DNA from 3 places in the Arthrobacter sp. AIWTK1 genome. Region 1 is predicted to be linked to each of the others. Evidence: riboswitches for the same ligand, from Rfam matches in the RefSeq annotation. Region 1 holds a riboswitch; each other region holds the start of a gene.
The links. Region 1 has a riboswitch for thiamine pyrophosphate ahead of thiC (phosphomethylpyrimidine synthase ThiC). Riboswitches for the same ligand answer to the same signal wherever they lie in the genome.
Positions count from the first base shown of each region.

Region 2: another riboswitch for thiamine pyrophosphate. It lies ahead of AC1MDG_RS19995 (ECF transporter S component); the one in region 1 lies ahead of thiC (phosphomethylpyrimidine synthase ThiC).
Region 3: another riboswitch for thiamine pyrophosphate. It lies ahead of thiO (glycine oxidase ThiO); the one in region 1 lies ahead of thiC (phosphomethylpyrimidine synthase ThiC).

Region 1 is NZ_CM155287.1:2,715,304-2,721,049, forward strand. Features, by position in the region: gene AC1MDG_RS12515 (hypothetical protein) at 1-11, opposite strand, end outside; gene AC1MDG_RS12520 (VOC family protein) at 123-998, opposite strand; gene AC1MDG_RS12525 (amidohydrolase family protein) at 1,082-2,164, opposite strand; TPP riboswitch at 2,249-2,356, shown strand; gene thiC (phosphomethylpyrimidine synthase ThiC) at 2,351-4,237, shown strand; gene AC1MDG_RS12535 (alpha/beta fold hydrolase) at 4,206-4,940, opposite strand; gene ffh (signal recognition particle protein) at 5,035-5,746, opposite strand, start outside.
Region 2 is NZ_CM155287.1:4,353,505-4,359,250, reverse strand. Features, by position in the region: gene AC1MDG_RS20020 (Na+/H+ antiporter subunit D) at 1-1,506, shown strand, start outside; gene AC1MDG_RS20015 (Na+/H+ antiporter subunit E) at 1,503-2,048, shown strand; gene AC1MDG_RS20010 (MrpF/PhaF family protein) at 2,045-2,323, shown strand; gene mnhG (monovalent cation/H(+) antiporter subunit G) at 2,313-2,729, shown strand; gene AC1MDG_RS20000 (DUF4235 domain-containing protein) at 2,747-3,010, opposite strand; TPP riboswitch at 3,161-3,303, shown strand; gene AC1MDG_RS19995 (ECF transporter S component) at 3,378-4,010, shown strand; gene AC1MDG_RS19990 (ABC transporter ATP-binding protein) at 4,027-5,661, shown strand; gene AC1MDG_RS19985 (energy-coupling factor transporter transmembrane component T family protein) at 5,658-5,746, shown strand, end outside.
Region 3 is NZ_CM155287.1:3,055,849-3,061,594, forward strand. Features, by position in the region: gene moeB (molybdopterin-synthase adenylyltransferase MoeB) at 1-184, opposite strand, end outside; gene AC1MDG_RS14015 (TetR/AcrR family transcriptional regulator) at 251-937, shown strand; gene AC1MDG_RS14020 (DUF3107 domain-containing protein) at 989-1,213, shown strand; gene AC1MDG_RS14025 (hypothetical protein) at 1,264-1,566, shown strand; gene AC1MDG_RS14030 (4a-hydroxytetrahydrobiopterin dehydratase) at 1,585-1,914, opposite strand; gene AC1MDG_RS14035 (thiazole synthase) at 1,937-2,755, opposite strand; gene thiS (sulfur carrier protein ThiS) at 2,761-2,997, opposite strand; gene thiO (glycine oxidase ThiO) at 2,994-4,349, opposite strand; TPP riboswitch at 4,342-4,461, opposite strand; gene thiE (thiamine phosphate synthase) at 4,488-5,189, shown strand; gene AC1MDG_RS14055 (ferritin-like domain-containing protein) at 5,190-5,746, opposite strand, start outside.

The sequences.
Region 1 (5,746 bases):
GTAAAACCCATGGAAATGATCCTCATTCGATCGGCGGCGTGATGGTCCGGCAGCCAGCTTCGCAGCTGCCCCGGACTTCCGGGTTCAGCCTAACCCAGAAGGACGCGCAGGTCAGCGCCGCCTCAGCGGACGGCGACGCGGATCCGGTTGCGCCACGGATCCTCGAACTGCAATTCGGTTCCGGTGTGGTGCGAGGCCACTCCGGCAACGCGCAAGCGGTCGGCGAGGGCACCGACGTCGTCCGTTCCCGGCACCTCGATCAGGACTTCACCCAGCCCCAGCGTGTCCTTGCGGGGTCCGGCACCCCTGCTGTTCCAGACGTTCATGGCCATGTGGTGGTGGTAGCCGCCGGCCGAGACGAACAGGGCCTGCCCGTGCCATCCGGCAGTCTTCTCGAAACCGAGGGTGCCCACGTAGAAGTCGTGCGCCGACTGGACATCACCCACTTGCAGGTGGACGTGCCCGACGCCGGCCGCGGCCTCGCGCTGCCCGCTCACCGCCTCCTCGCTCAGGAAGTCCTGGAGGAAGCGCTGCGGCGGCAGGGCAAGGCTGTCCATGACCACATTGGTCCCCTCCCAGGACCAGTCGCTGCGGGGACGGTCCCAGTACAGCTCGATGCCGTTCCCCTCGGGATCGTTGAAGTAGAAGGCCTCACTGACGAGGTGGTCTGCGCTTCCGGTGAACAGCCGCGGCTCATACCGGGCGGCAGAGGCCACCGTGGCCGCGAGCGACGGCCGGTCCTCGAAGAGGAGTGCCGTGTGGAACAGCCCGGCCTCGCCGCGGGCCGGGAGGTTGAGGCCGGGGGCCGGCGCCAGGTGGACCAAGGGCGTGCCCCGGCGGCCAAGGTACACGCCGCCGTCCTGCTCAGCCACGGCCTCCAGCCCGAGCGCCCGCTGGTAGTAGTCCGTCATGAGCTTCATGTCGCCCACTTTGAGCATCACCGTGCCCATGGCGAGATCGGCGGGCAGCAGGTCCTTGCTGCTGGATTCCGTGGTCATGGCAACTCCAAACTCCCGATACGTGGCCGCCGGTGACCGGCGACGCTTACATAGAGTAAATTACTTGAAGCTTCAATTTATTCCTAGCGGAGCTGCCGCCCCCGAAGAACGATGTGGTTGAGGTCCCGCAGTGTTGCCGGGTTGACCCTGGGGTCCAGTTCGCACAGTATGACGTCGGCGCTGGCGCCTTCGGCGATGCCGGGCGCTCCCAGCCACTCACGCGCAGCCCAGGATGCGGCGTCCAGGGCTGACGCAGCGGGCAGGCCGGCGGCGTGGAGCGCATGGATCTCGTCCACGATCCTGCCGTGGCTGATGACGCTGCCGGCATCGGTCCCGGCGTAGATCGCCACGCCGGCTTCGAAGGCTTCGAGAATTCTCTCGTTCCGCCGCTCCCAGAGCGCCTGCATGTGCGCCGCGTACACCGGAAACTTCGCATTCGCACGGGCAGCGATGTCCGGGAACGTCGCAATGTTGATCAACGTGGGAACGATGGGTACGCGCTGCTCCACGAAACGGGGTATATGCCGCGGCAGCAGGCCGGTTCCATGTTCGATGCAGTCGATGCCGGCGTCGAGCATGTCATCCAGCGTGTCCTCGGCGAAACAGTGCGCCGTCACCCTGGCGCCTTCATCATGGGCTGCGCGGACAGCGTCCCGCACCACTGCGGCAGGGAACGACGGCGCGAGATCGCCGGCACCGCGGTCGATCCAGTCCCCTACGAGCTTGACCCAGCCGTCGCCCGCCAGCGCCTGCTTCCGCACGGCCTCGACGAGGCCGTCCGGCTCAACTTCGACGGCGAGTCCCCGAAGGTAGCGCTGCGTCCTGGCAATGTGGCGGCCGGCCCGGATGATCCGGGGCAGCTCCGGACGCTGCTGGAGCCAGCGTGTGTCGTGGACGGCGCCGGCATCGCGGACGAGCAGTGTGCCGGCGTTCCGGTCAGTGACGGCCTGCTCTTCGGCGAGGGACTCGGGAACATCGCCCGCGGGTCCAAGCCCGATGTGGCAGTGCGCATCCACCAGGCCCGGCAGGACCCAGCCGTCCAGCACCGCGTCGGGCGGAGCGGCCGGCCGAGAGAATGTCAGCTTGCCGTCCACAGCCCAGAGGCCGTGGCGTTCCTGGTCCGGGGCGGTGAGCACGGTCCCGCTGAATTCGATGATGCCGTTCATGGTCCAAGCCTAGACCGGCCGTCCGGCGGCGCTGATGTGACCGCCATGTGACAGGGACCCGAACCGGCCCTATGGTAGCTTCGTCTACGACCACACGGGTGCCCCTGCAAGGGCTGAGATCGGGCTGACGCGGCCTGCGACCGTTGAACCTGTCCGGGTAATGCCGGCGAAGGAAGTGAGTATTCGGTGAATACACAAGAAACACAGCTGACCCCTGCCCAAAACGAGTCCGCAGCCGGCAACCCGGGCCCTGCCGAAGCGCAGTCCCTGAAGTCCCACTCGCTGGCGTTCGTGACTGACGACGGAGCGGGGATCCGGGTGCCCGTGACCGAGATTGCCTTGGAGGAATCGCCGGGCGGGGCAGCCAACCCGCCGTTCCGCGTGTACCGGACCGCCGGGCCCGGAAGCGACCCCGTGGTGGGGCTGGAACCGTTCAGGACGCCGTGGATTGAATCCAGGGCCGATACCGAGCCGTACAGCGGCCGGGGACGGAACCTGCTCGACGACGGCAGGTCTGCCGTGCGCCGCGGTGCCGCCTCCGCGGAGTGGAAGGGCGCGCAGCCGGTGCCACGCCGCGCCGTCGAGGGCAGGACCGTCACGCAAATGCATTACGCCCGGCAGGGCGTGGTGACGCCGGAGATGCAGTTCGTGGCCCTCCGCGAAAACTGCGACGTGGAGCTGGTGCGCAGCGAAGTGGCTGCCGGCCGCGCCATCATCCCCAACAACATCAACCACCCGGAGTCCGAGCCGATGATCATCGGCAAGGCCTTCCTCGTGAAGATCAACGCCAACATCGGCAACTCGGCCGTCACGAGCTCCATCGCGGAGGAAGTCGACAAACTGCAATGGGCCACCCAGTGGGGCGCCGACACCGTGATGGATCTGTCCACCGGCGATGACATCCACACCACCCGTGAGTGGATCATCCGCAACTCCCCCGTGCCGATTGGCACCGTCCCCATCTACCAGGCCCTGGAGAAGGTCAACGGTGAGGCCAACAAGCTCACCTGGGAGATCTTCCGTGACACCGTGATCGAGCAGTGCGAGCAGGGGGTGGACTACATGACCATCCACGCGGGCGTGCTCCTGCGCTACGTTCCGTTGACCGCCAACCGGGTGACCGGCATCGTCTCCCGCGGCGGCTCCATCATGGCCGGCTGGTGCCTGGCCCACCACCAGGAGAACTTCCTGTACACGCACTTCGACGAGCTGTGCGAAATTTTCGCCAAGTACGACGTCGCATTCTCGCTGGGCGACGGGCTGCGGCCCGGTGCAACAGCGGACGCGAACGACGCCGCCCAGTTCGCCGAGCTGGATACCTTGGCCGAACTGACGCAGCGCGCCTGGGAGTTCGAAGTGCAGGTGATGGTGGAAGGACCGGGCCACGTGCCGTTCCACCTTGTCCGCGAAAACGTGGAACGCCAGCAGGAACTCTGCAAGGGAGCACCGTTCTACACGCTGGGGCCGCTGGTCACGGACATAGCCCCCGGCTACGACCACATCACCTCCGCCATCGGCGCCACGGAAATCGCCCGCTACGGCACGGCCATGCTCTGCTACGTCACGCCCAAGGAACACCTGGGGCTGCCGAACAAGGACGATGTGAAAACCGGTGTGATCACCTACAAGATCGCCGCCCATGCCGCCGACCTCGCCAAGGGCCACCCCGGCGCGCATGAACGTGACGACGCCCTGTCCAAGGCCAGGTTTGAATTCCGCTGGCGGGACCAATTCGCCCTGTCGCTGGACCCGGTCACCGCCGAAGCCTTCCATGACGAGACGCTCCCCGCGGAACCGGCCAAAACTGCGCATTTCTGCTCGATGTGCGGGCCCAAGTTCTGCTCCATGCGCATCAGCCAGGACATCCGGGACGAATACGGCTCAGCCGAGGCCCAGGCGGCGCTTGCCGAGATGGCGGCAGGCATGCGCGAAAAGAGCAACGAATTCCTGGCAGCCGGCGGCAAGGTCTACCTTCCCGAACTGCAGGTTCCAGCCCCCGGGCGTCCGGGCCGGAACAATGCAGCGACGGGTGACGGTTCCGCTACGACGCCTGTGAGTGCTGACGCCTGCTGACTTCTGCGATGAATGACCGGATAAGCCGGTCACCCTCCACCGAGTCCTGGGGCCGGTGTCCGCCCGCGGCAACGCGGTGCAGGGCACCGGTTTCGCGCAGGTAGCCGGCGATCTCCTCGTAGAGCGGCTCCCAGCCGCCGGTGAGCACGAGCGTGGGGACGCCCGGCACGATCTGCAGCGGCGCTTCCCACGGAGGCGCCTGCAGCCGAAGCCGGCGGGCGGCGTTGAGTGCTTCCGGTGTGGACGGCCCATCACTGTGCACGGAAAATGCCCGCCGGACGAATTCCCGCTGGAAGTCGTCGTCGCCGAGCTGGTGCCGGACATCAAACAACGGCTGCATCAGTGCGCGGTGCGCGGCAGTCGCGGGCAGTTCGGCCGTCAGGGAGAGGCAGGCAGGTTCCACGAGGGTGAGCGAGTGCACCAGGTCCGGGCGTTCCACGGCCGCCATCATGGCCGCAATGGCGCCCTGGGCGTGGGCCACCACATGACCGCCGGCAGCGCCCCGGCCCTCGTCCGCCAAGGCGCCCAGCACAATGGCGGCGTCGACGTGGAAGTCCGATTCGACCGGTTCCGCTGAGACGTCAAAGCCGTGGCGGCGCAAAAACAGTGCGTCATAGGCCAAGGCCATGCCGTGTTGCTTGGGCCAGGCGGCCGACCCGAAGGCCCCCGAACCGTGGACGAACACTACGCGCTGCTTAAACATGCACCAACCCTATGGCAATGGCCGGACAATTCGGCCGCGACATTGAACCTGCCTGCAGCCAAAGTAACCGTGCGGAAAACCGCTACGCCTGGAACTACTTGCTCCCGCCGAGGAACTTGTCGAAGCCCTTGGGCAGGTTCAGCTGCGACGGATCGAAGTCCGCGCCCTGCTGACCGAAGGCGGCCCCGGTGGGAAGCGCCTTGCCGGCGCTCGCGCGGCGGGCCTCGGCATCACGCAACTCCTGCGCGGCCTTGGCCGGATTGCCGGACTTGGCCTTTTTCTTGGGCGCGTTCTTGGCGCCCTTGCGGGCTGCTCCGCCGCCGCCCATACCGGGCATTCCAGGCATGCCGGGCATTCCGCCGCCCGCAGCCATCTTCTTCATCATCTTTTGCGCCTGGGCGAACCGCTCCAGCAGGCCGTTGACGTCCGATACGTGCATGCCCGAACCCTTGGCGATGCGTGCGCGGCGCGAGCCGTTAATGATCTTGGGGGCAACACGCTCATGCGGCGTCATGGAGCGGACGATCGCTTCCACCCGGTCGATTTCACGTTCGTCGAACTGCTCCAGCTGCTGGCGGATGTTCTGCGCGCCCGGCATCATCATGAGCATCTTCTTCATGGAGCCCATGTTGCGGATCTGCTGCATCTGGGCCAGGAAGTCATCCAGGGTGAAATCTTCCTGGTCGGCGAACTTCTTCGCCATCCGGGCGGCTTCGTCCTTGTCCCAGGACTTTTCAGCCTGTTCGATCAGGGTGAGGACGTCACCCATGTCGAGGATGCGGGACGCCATGCGGTCCGGGTGGAAC
Region 2 (5,746 bases), 1.6 Mb from region 1:
CTGTCGCTGACCCTCCTGCTGGAATGCGTGCTGCTGGCTTCCGTCTGGGACGGCGGAACCGCCGCCGTCAACATCGGCGGCTGGCTGCCGCCGTGGGGCATCGTGATGGTGGTGGACCAGTTCTCGTCCCTGATGCTGGTGGTCTCCTCCACGGTCAGCCTCGCGGTGCTGGTGTACGCCACCGGCCAGGGCATGGCCGACGGCGACCAGGACGCGCCGCTGTCCATCTTCCACCCCACCTACCTGATCCTGGTGGCGGGAGTGTCCAACGCGTTCCTGTCCGGCGATCTCTTCAACCTCTACGTGGGGTTCGAGATCCTGCTGACGGCAAGCTATGTGCTGATGACCCTCGGTGGAACCGGGCCACGCATCCGCGCCGGCGTCACCTATGTGGTGGTCTCCGTGGTGTCCTCCGTCCTGTTCCTCATCGCCATCGCCATGATCTACGGGGCCACCGGAACCATCAACATGGCGGACCTCGCCGTCAAGCTCGCGGACCTGGACTCCGGGACGCGGATGCTGCTGCACGTGATGCTGCTGGTGGCCTTCGGGATCAAGGCGGCTGTGTTCCCGCTGTCCTTCTGGCTGCCTGACTCGTACCCCACCGCACCCGCCCCCGTCACCGCCGTGTTCGCCGGCCTGCTGACCAAGGTGGGCGTCTACGCCATGGTGCGCACCGAGACGCTCCTCTTTCCGGGGGACTCGCTGAACACTCCGCTGATGGTGGCGGCCCTGCTGACCATGGTGGTGGGCATCCTGGGTGCGCTGGCCCAGAGCGACATCAAGCGTCTGCTCTCGTTCACGCTGGTGAGCCATATCGGCTACATGGTGTTCGGGCTGGCGATGTCCTCCGTGGCAGGACTTGGTGCGGCCGTGTTCTACGTGGCCCACCACATCACCATCCAGACCAGCCTGTTCCTGGTCACCGGCCTGATCGAACGCCGCGGCGGGAGCTCGTCGATCGACCGGGTTGCCGGCCTGGCCAAGCTGTCCCCGATGCTTGCCCTGCTGTTCTTCGTTCCCGCCATGAACCTGGCCGGAATCCCGCCGTTCTCGGGTTTCCTGGGCAAGCTCGGATTGCTGCAGGCCGGTGTTCAGCTGGGCACCCCGCTTGCCTACGCCCTGGTGATCGGCGGCGTCCTGACCAGCCTGCTCACGCTCCTGGCCATTGCCCGGGTGTGGAACCGCGCGTTCTGGCGCAAGCCCGAGGACGCCGAAAACCCCGACCCCGTGCTGCTGGCGCCCCCGGAGGACTCCGACACCGGCGACCGTGCCGGCAAACGCAACGTCACGCTCCTGCCGCGCACCATGGTGGGGTCGACTCTGGGGCTGGTGGCTTTCGGCGTCGCACTCACCGTGTTCGCCGGCCCGCTGTTCCGGGTGGCAGACCAGTCCGCGGTGGAAATGCTGGACAGGTCCTCCTACATCCAGGCGGTCCTGGGTGAAAACGCCCCCGTGCCCCCGATCGCGCAGCCTGAGCCCGCGCAGCAGGAGGGACAGAAATGAACCGCCGACGGATTTCCATCCGGCAGGAACTGCCGCTCCTCGTGTGGCTGGTGTTTGTCTGGGGTGCCCTCTGGCAGGACTTCAGCCCCGGAAACCTGCTGTTCGGTGCGCTCATCGCCGTAGTGGTGGCGCGGCTGTTCTACCTGCCCCCGGTGGAACTGGGCGGCAGGTTCAGCATTGTGCGGGCCGTCCCGTTCGCGATCGTTTTCCTCGGCAAGGTGGTGGCCGCCAGCTTCCAGGTACTCTTCCTGGCCCTGGCCCGGGGGCCGAAGGTGAGCAACGCCGTCGTCGCCGTCCAGTTGCGGAGCCACTCGGACCTGATGGTGACAGCCACGGGCCATGTCCTCTCGCTGATCCCGGGCTCGCTGGTGGTGGAGGTGGACCGCTCCACGTCGACGCTCTACGTCCACGGGCTCAACGTGCGGAGCGGGGAGGACATTGCGAACCTGCGCAAGGAGGTCCGGGATGCCGAGGCAGCGTTGATCAGGATCATGGGCACCCGCGAGGAACTGGCCGCACTGAAAGAGGAAGTGGGCGCATGATGGAAATCGTCCTGACCATAACGGCCGTGATCCTGTCCCTGGCGGCAGCCGGAGCCATCGTCCGGATCGCCATCGGGCCGTCCCTGCTGGACCGGGTGCTGGCCTCGGACGTATTGCTGGCCATTATCGGGGCCACGCTCTGCATAGACATGGCCGTCAACAGGCACCTGAACAACCTCATGCTGCTCGTGGCGCTGTCCATCATCGGTTTCATCGGGTCCGTGACCGTGGCGCGCTTCGTGGCCGACAGGCGGGAGCAGCCCAATGAATCCTGAACCCTCCGCCGTGGACACCATCGTTGACGCGGTGTCCGCCGTCTTCATGGTGGTAGGCGCCCTGATGTCCCTCGGTGCGGCTATCGGCCTGTTGCGCTTCCCCGACCTGATGAGCAGGATGCACGCCGCCACCAAGCCGCAGGTGCTGGGGCTCTTCCTGCTGCTTGCCTCGGTGGGCCTGCAGCTGCGGACCTGGTGGGTGTGGCCCGTGCTGTTCGTGGCGTGGATCTTCCAGGTGCTCACCGTCCCGGTGTCCGCGCACATGGTGGGCAGGGCCGGCTACCGCACCAAGCACCTGCACAAGGAACTGCTTACCACCGACGAGCTGGAAGCTGTGGTGCTGAAGGCGGCAGACAAGAAAGCGGCCGCCAAGCGGGCCGCCGACGAGGACGACGGCCCGGCCTAGCGGCGGCCCTTGAGGGACTAAACGATGTCCTGGCTCTTGGCGAAGCGGGTGATGGCACGCTGCGTGCCCCGGTTGGCCAGGACCTGGATGATGGCGCTGACAGCGGCCGAAATCAGTGCAAAGGTCAGGGCGCTGCGCAGGGTGGTGGGGACGTCGTCCTTGTCGCCCTTGGGCGGCTTACGGCCGGTGATCTTTTCCCAGACGACGTCAACGGCCTTCGTGCCGGCGAATCCGGCCAGCAGGCTCACTCCGGTTCCAAGCAGCTTGATGAAAAAACTCACTCCAGTACCCCTAACAGGTGGGAAACGACGGAAACAGGGCTTCCCCTAGCCTAACCGCATCAACCCGCCCGGATCACCGCGCATTGTGACACCCGCCCCGGGATTTCGCAGCCCCGCGGGTGTAAACTGATCCACGCCCATAAGGGCGAATTGATACGACAGGGGAGCGTCGCCGTCGGCCATCACTGGAAGAGTCCAGGGAACCGGAGGCGGGCGCTGAGAGTGCGGACAGCCGCAGACCCTCGAACCTGATCCGGTTAGTACCGGCGCAAGGGAGTCGAGTTCTCAGAGTGTCCGGCAGCAGGCGGCGGAAGCCGTGGAGCGCCCGGGGAACACTCTCCCCTCCTGTACCTCAGGAGGAAGAAAAATGACTGGAATTACCGCCAAGCAGTCGCTTGGCAACAGCAAGTACAGCTGGCGTGTGGTGGACATAGTGGTTGCCGCGTTGATCGCAGTGGCCGGCGGCGTCATCTTCTGGGCCTGGTCCCAGGGAGCCGCCGCAGTGTCGCCGCCCATGAACGCCGTCTACCCGCCGCTGACCGGCCTCATCGCCGGCGGCTGGATGATTCCCGCCGTCCTGGGCATGCTGATCATCCGCAAGCCCGGAGCCGCCCTGTTCTGCGAAACTGTCGCCGCCACCGGTGAACTGATCATGGGCTCGCAGTACGGAGCGTCAGTGCTGTTCTCCGGCTTCGTGCAGGGGCTGGGGGCGGAGATCATCTTCGCGGTGTTCGTCTACAAGAAGTTCAACCTGCCCGTTTCGCTGCTGGCCGGTGCCGCCGCAGGCCTCTTCTGCGGCCTGAACGACTCGTTCGCGCCCTGGGGCTGGAACATCGCCTACGCTGCCGGCGACAAGCTGGCCTACATCATCTTCACAGCCATCTCGGGCGCCGTCATCGCCGGCGGCCTGTCCTGGCTCGCCACCCGCGGCCTCGCCAGGACCGGTGTGCTGAGCTCCTTCGCCTCCCGCAAGGCAGCTGCGGAGCCCGTCTTCTCCTGATGAACGCACATTGCTCATGACGCCTTCCGACACCGTCCGCCCGGCCGCGGTCACGGCAAGGGGCTGGGGCTGGCGGCATGCCGGCCGGTCCCTGCCTGCCGTCCGCGCCCTGGACCTGGACATTCAGCCGGGCGAACGCGTGCTGCTGCTGGGTCCCTCCGGCGCGGGAAAATCCACGCTGCTGCACGCCCTCGCCGGGGTGCTCGGCGACAGCGACGCCGGAGCCCATCACGATGGCGCGCCGGATGCGGATGACTCCGATGAGACGGGCGCCCTGCTGATCGACGGCGCTCCGCCCCGCGCCCAGCGGGGGCGGACCGGCCTGATGCAGCAGGACCCCGAGACGCAGGTGGTCCTTTCCCGCGTGGGGGACGACGTCGCCTTCGGCGCCGAGAACCTCGCTGTGCCGCGCGCGGACATCTGGGCGCGCGTCGGCGAGGCGCTCGACGACGTCGGCCTGGCTTACCTGCCGCTGGACCACCCGACGTCGGCCCTCTCCGGCGGCCAGAAGCAGCGCCTGGCGCTCGCCGGCATCCTGGCCATGCGCCCGGGGCTGCTGCTCCTCGACGAGCCCACCGCCAACCTGGACCCTGCGGGCGTCCTGGAGGTCAGGGACGCCGTGGGCAGGTGCCTGGACAAAACCGGGGCAACACTGGTGGTGGTGGAACACCGCGTGGGCGTCTGGAAAGACCTCGTGGACCGGATCGTGGTGCTGCAGCCCGGATCGGCCACGGACTCCGCGGTGCTGCTGGACGGGCCCCCGGACCAGGTCCTGGCACAGGCCCGGGACATGCTTGTTGCCGCCGGTGTCTGGGTTCCCGGGTATGTGCCCGCCACCCGGGCGCGGTCCGGCGGCACCGGAGCGCAGGGTTCTGCGGGTGCCGGTGACCCGGGGGCGCACGGGGCGGGGGCGCCCGGGGGCAGGAACCTCCTGTTGGCGGCCGAGAACCTTGCCGTCTCCCGCGAACGTCCCCGCCGGCGGCGCTTCAAGGCTGTCCCTCCGGTACCGGTGCAGACCGGCATCACGGCGCAGGTCCGGGCCGGCCAGGCCCTGACCGTCACCGGGCCCAACGGTTCCGGAAAGTCCACGTTTGCCCTCACCCTCGCCGGGCTGCTCCAGCCCGTGGAGGGCAGGGTTTCCGCCACCGTTGACCTCAGCGAAGGCGCCGGGATCGACCCGTACAAGTGGAAAGCGGAGCAGCTGATCTCCCGGATCGGCACCGTTTTCCAGGAACCGGAGCACCAGTTCGTCACCGGCCGGGTGCTGGATGAGCTGATGTTCGGCCCGCGGCACCTGGGCCACGGCGAGGAACGCGTGGACGAACTCCTGGAGCGGCTGCGGCTGACCAAGCTGGTGGACGCGAACCCCTACACGCTCTCGGGCGGGGAGAAGCGCAGGCTGTCCGTCGCCACCGTGCTGGCCGCCCATCCCCGGGTGCTGATCCTCGACGAGCCCACGTTCGGCCAGGACGCCAACACCTGGGCGGAACTGGCGTCCTTCCTGTCCGAACTCCTCGACGCCGGCACCGCTGTGGTGTCGGTGACCCACGACCAGGAGTTCAGCGACGTCCTCGGCGGCACCGAGCTGAAACTTGATGCACCGGAACCCGGCCGGCCCGGACTGCGCAACCCGGAGGTGGCTGCCCCATGAGGGAAGCCTTGACCCTGCAGTCGAACCACGCCCTGCTGACCCGGGCCAATCCGCTGGCCAAGTTCGCCGTCGTCATGCTGATGAC
Region 3 (5,746 bases), 340 kb from region 1:
GGCCCCCGGCCCCGATGACCAGGACCCTGGCGTTCTTGAGCCGGCGTTGGCCCAGCGTGCCGATCTCCGGAATGATGAGGTGGCGGGAGTACCGCTCCACCTCTTCGGCGGTCAGGGCATCAGCCGGTTCCACGAGCGGATCCAGGGTTGCAGGGACAGCAGTTGCGGTGAACGTGGAAGCCATACTTCAATGTATGCCCGAAGATGCCGCAAGGTCATATTACCCGCGCGTAAAGTGTAGGTAACTGCAATGGAAAGAAGGCCAACAGTGGTTCATCATGCACCGGTTGATCGGACACAGGCCGGGAAGGCAGCCGCGGGACAAACGCGGGCCGGCGGTGCGCGTTCGGCGCGGCTCCCGCGTGACGAACGCCGCGCCCAGCTGCTGGCCGCCGCCCAGGAAGTCTTTGTGGCCAACGGGTACCACGGCGCCGCCATGGACGAAATTGCTGAAACCGCGCATGTCAGCAAGCCGGTCCTGTACCAGCACTTCCCGTCCAAGCGCGAGCTCTACCTTGCCCTGCTGGACAGCCACCTCAGCGCACTCACCGATCTCATGATGGGCGCACTGAATTCCACCAACGACAACGACGAGCGCGTCCAGGCGGTCATGCGCGCCTACTACCGCTTTATTGCCAGCGATGACCAGGCGCACCGCCTGGTGTTTGAATCGGACCTGATCAATGACACCGACGTCAGTTCCAGGCTCGAAACATTCAACAAGGCTTTTGCCGACGCCATTGCGCGGGTCATCGCCGAGGACACCAAGCTCCCCATGCTGGAGGCCCAGCTGCTGGGCCGCGGACTTGCCGGCATGGCGCAGGTCAGTGCACGGTACTGGCTCGAAACCGACGGGAACCTGGACCTCGATGTGGCCAGCGACCTGATCTATCGTTTAGCTTGGCGCGGAATCTCGCGCTTCCCCAAGGAAACCTAGACTACAAATAGAGAACACCTTTAGAACTTTGATTGGCTGGGAGGCCTCGCTGTGGAAGTAAAGATCGGCATTCAGAACATTGGCCGCGAAATTGTGCTGGAATCGGCTCAGGATGCTGACGATGTGGCAAAGCTCGTTGGGGAATCCATCGCCAAGGGCGCCGAACTGCGCCTGACTGACGAAAAGGGCCGTGTGGTCATCATTCCCGCCAACGTCCTGGGCTACGTCGAGATCGGCGCCGAGGAAGCCCGCCGCGTCGGTTTCGGCCAGCTCTAGGCCGCCGCTTCACCTGGACCCGTCCCGCTCTGCAGCAAGGAGTTCGCCGAATGCTTTCCCTGGTAATCGTGGCCCTCGTCACCGTGGCCGCAGGCTTTGTTGTCTGGGCCAACGACCGGCGGCATGCGAAGTACGGCATCGCCGTGCCTGCGGGCGTGGCCACTGCCGTGGGGATGCTGAGCTGGATCATCTTCATGGCAGCAGGACTTGGTTACCAGCCCGGCCTGACGTGGATTCCGTGGGTGCTGCCCATGGTCCTGGGCACCGGGGCGGCACTCGCCGCCGCGGTGTACCTGGGCCGGAAGCGTGCCCTGCATGACACGAAGGAACTCACAGCCGCGCTGCGGCTCTGATTGCTGCGGCTCGGGCGCTTAGGCGTTGCCGGGCTCCGCTGCCGCCGACGCAGCAGCGGCTGCCCGGCTGACGGCCGCGGCGGCGGCGACGTCACGTTGCGTCACCTGGGTGCCGGCGTCGTGTGAAGTGAAGCGGATGAACACCCTGTTATAGCGCCAGTCCAGGTCCGGATGGTGGTTTTGTTCCTCTGCCAGGCGCCCGACGGCGGCAATCAGCTCAAGCGCAGCGGCCGCCGTCGGCGTCTTAAAGACGGAAACCAGCCCACCGAGCCGGTACCGCCAGTCCGGAAGTTCCGCCAGGGCGGCGTCGATCTGGGGTTGGGTAAGAATGTCTTCCTTGCCGGTCACCGCTGCTCCTTGGATGGTCCGCCTACAGGAACTCCGCCCGGCCTTCCATGGCCGAGGACGCCAGAGCGTGCTCGCGGCGTGGAATCCGTCCTGCCGCCCTCGCCAGCCTACCTGCGATGACGGCGTGTTTGAAGGCCTCCCCCATCATCGCCGGATTCTGCGCCCGGGTCACTGCCGTAGCCAGCAGCACCGCGTCACAGCCCAGTTCCATGGCGAGCGCGGCGTCGGATGCCGTGCCTATACCGGCGTCCAGCACCACGGGAACGGATGCCCTGGAGACGATGAGTTCGATGTTGTGCGGGTTCAGGATCCCGAGCCCGGTGCCGATCGGTGATCCGAGCGGCATCACAGCGGTGGCGCCGAGGTTCTCCAGCCGCAGCGCCAGCACGGGGTCGTCATTCGTGTAGGCGAACACCTTGAACCCGCGGTTCACCAGTTGCTCGGTGGCGTCCACCAATTCCACGGCGTCCGGGAGTAGGGTGTGCTCGTCCGCAATCACTTCCAGCTTCACCCAGTCCGTTTCCAGGGCCTCCCGCGCGAGTTCCGCCGTCATCACGGCGTCCCGTGCGGTAAAGCAGCCGGCCGTATTGGGCAGGACCCGGATGTTGTGGTCCACCAGGAGCTGGAACAGCGAGCCTGTTTCGGCCGGCGAGTAGCGGCGCATGGCCACCGTGGTCAGCTCCGTGCCCGAAGCGATCAGGGCCGCCCCCAGTCCGTCGAGGCTGGGCGCTCCGCCGGTGCCCATGATCAGCCGCGATCCCAGCGCGACACCGTCCACAATGAAGGGATCCGCCGCCTGCTGCGCTGTCCCTGCCGCACCGGCAACCGTTGTTCCTGCCATGATGCTCAACCTCCCTGTACTGCGGTAACGAGTTCGACGTCGTCGCCCTCGGCGAGTGCCGTGACGAACCACTGGCTGCGCGGCACCACCTCGGAATTCCGCGCTACCGCAACGCCCAGTTTTTGGCCGTCGGCAGCCTGCCCGTTGGGAGCGAGATTCCGGCCGGTGACCTGGCTGACGAGCGTGGTGACGGACGCGCCGTCGTCCACCGCATGTGCGGTGCCGTTCAGTGTGATGTTCATGCTGTTTCCTTGTTCGGGTCAATTGTGACGGTGTGCGCGGGCGTTGCCCGCGTTGCCGGTGTTGACGCAGGGCGGGAAAACCGGTCGGGCCGGAACGGCGCCCAGCGAGGATCGGCGGCGCCGTCCATCAGCTGCCTGCAGATGGACGCGGCCGCAGGAGTCAGCAGCACGCCGTGCCGGAAGAATCCGGTGGCAATGATGAGCCCCCCAACATCCCGGCCGGTTGCGGCGTCCGCTGCGCGGCCCAGCAGCGGCGCATTGTCCGGCGTTCCCGGACGGGCCCTCGCCGTGGCTTCCAGCAGTTCCAGTTCGGCGACGGCGGGAACCAGTACCTGCGCGTCGCGCAGCAGCTGGTACACGCCCCCGGCGGAAACGGCTGAACCTGCCGGTGTAGCGGTTCCTGCAGGCCCGGTAGCGGCAGCTTCAGTGCCCGCTCCGGAGAGCGCATCTTCGCGTTGCGTGGCCCCGATCACCACGGTGCCGTCCTGCCGGGGCACGATGTAAACGGGAACTCCATGGACCATCCCCCTGACTGTTGACGTCACCAGGGGCTGCAGGTAGGCGGGGACGCGCAGGCGCAGGATATCGCCGTACACGGGGCGGAGCGGCAGCTGAAGCCCGGATGGCAGTCCGCCCAGCGATGCGGATTCCAGCCCGTTGGCGATGACGGTTTCGCTTGCGTGCACGGCGCCTCCTCCAGCCAGGCTGACGCCGATGACGCGCCCGTCCTCCCGGAGCAGGCCGGCGGCCCGCTCACGTACGACGGACCCCGGCAGGGAATCCGAGATCACGGCAAGGAGCTTGCGCGGATCCACCTGATGGTCGGCCGGAATCTCGAAGGCGCAGGATATTCCAGGGCTCAGCAGCGGCTCCCGTGCCCGGGCTTCCCTGACTGTCAGCGGCTCCACCGTGAGGCCGCTGGACTTCTGGACTCCGCGCAGGTCGGCGAGCGCCCGGCGGTCGGCGGCGTCGGCGCCCACGGCGAGGGTCGACGTCGTGAGGTAACCGGTGCCTGAGCCGCCGGCGCCGGGTTCCCGGGAAGCACCCGCGGATTCCAGGCCCGCCGCGAAGGCCGGCCATAGCCCCGAGGAGTGGAGCATGAGTTCCAGGAGGTCTTCCTCCTGGTAGTGAAGTTCGCTGACCGGCGCCAGCATACCCGCGGCGGCCCAGCTCGCCCCCATCCCCGGTGCGTCGTCGATGATCACCACGGACCTGCCGGACTGCCGGGCCTCCCAGGCGATGCCGTGGCCGATGATTCCCCCGCCGATCACGGCGACGTCGGCGCGGATGTCCGGGCTGCGCTCGTCGCGGCTGCGCGTGGCAGGGTGCCCTGTTGGGGATTGCGGGGTCATTGTCATCCTTCCCTACGCCGGTACTAACCGGATCAGGTCAAGCGGTCGGCTCTGACGCCCTCTCAGCCCGGCAGCTTTGTGACAGCTGCGGCGGGCTCCCGCGGTACCCACCCAGTTTAGGGGAACTAGGCTTGAGCCATGACCGAGCAAGCTCTCCTGACCGACGCCCGCCTGTACCTCTGCACTGACGCCCGCACGGACCGGGGCGATTTCGCCAACTTCGTCGATGCCGCCTACGCCGGCGGCGTTGACATCATCCAGCTCCGGGACAAGAACCTGGAAGCGGCCGAAGAGCTCGAGTTGCTCGAGGTGCTGGAGGCCGCAGCCCGCCGCCACGGCCGTCTTTGGTCAGTCAACGACCGCGCGGACATCGCCTCGCTCTCCGGCGCGCCGGTGCTCCACATCGGACAGAAGGACCTCCCCCTGGCCTCGGCCCGGAAGTTCCTTGGCAATGAAGCAGTGGTCGGCATGTCAACGCACAGCCCCGGCCAGATCGACGCCGCCATCGGCGCATCCCGCGGTCCCGGCGGACTGGATTACTTCTGCGTCGGGCCGGTGTGGGCCACTCCCACGAAGCCGGGCCGCGCCGCCGTCGGCCTCGACCTGGTCCGGTACGCGGCGCAGGCCGCCGGCACAACAACTGCCGCAACAGCTGCCGGCGAGACCGGGGACGGGCCGCTGCCGTGGTTCGCCATCGGCGGCATCGACCTGGGCAATGTGGAGCAGGTGGTTGATGCAGGGGCGCGGCGCATCGTGGTGGTCCGGGCCATCACCGAGGCCAACGACCCCGCCGCGGCCGCGCAATCGCTGCTGGCAGCGCTCGACGCCGGCGCCTCCTGACTATCCCGTCAGGCCGAGCTGCGTCATCCGCTTGGCGTGCTTCTCCGCGAGGCCGGCGATCAGCCCGCTGACCTGTTCCTTGGCTGCGGCGCTGTCCTCGCCGCCGATCAGGCTTCCCAGGAACGCATGCTCGTAGCTGACGCGCTGCGCCTGGGTCAGTGCTTCGCCCAGCAGCCGCCGGCCCCACAGAGCCAGCCTGGAAGCGAGCCTGGGATCATCGGCGAGGGCGCCCCTGAGCCGTTCACGGAGAACCTCCGTTGTCTCATCGGAGGCCTGGATCTGTTCGATGAGTTCGCGCGTGCCGGCGTCAACGTAGCGGGAGATGGCCCGGTAGAAGTCGGCAGAGACTGTGTCGATCACGTAGGCCTTCATCAGCGACTCGTACCAGTCGGCCGGGCGCGTCCGCGAATGGAAATGGTCCACGGCTGCCTGGAAAGGCAGCATGGCGTCCTCGGCATCGATCCCCATGGCCTCGAGGCGGGCGCTCACCAGTTCGTAGTGCCGGAACTCCACCACGGCAATCGTGCCGAGCACGGCACGGTCGTGGAGGGTGGGCG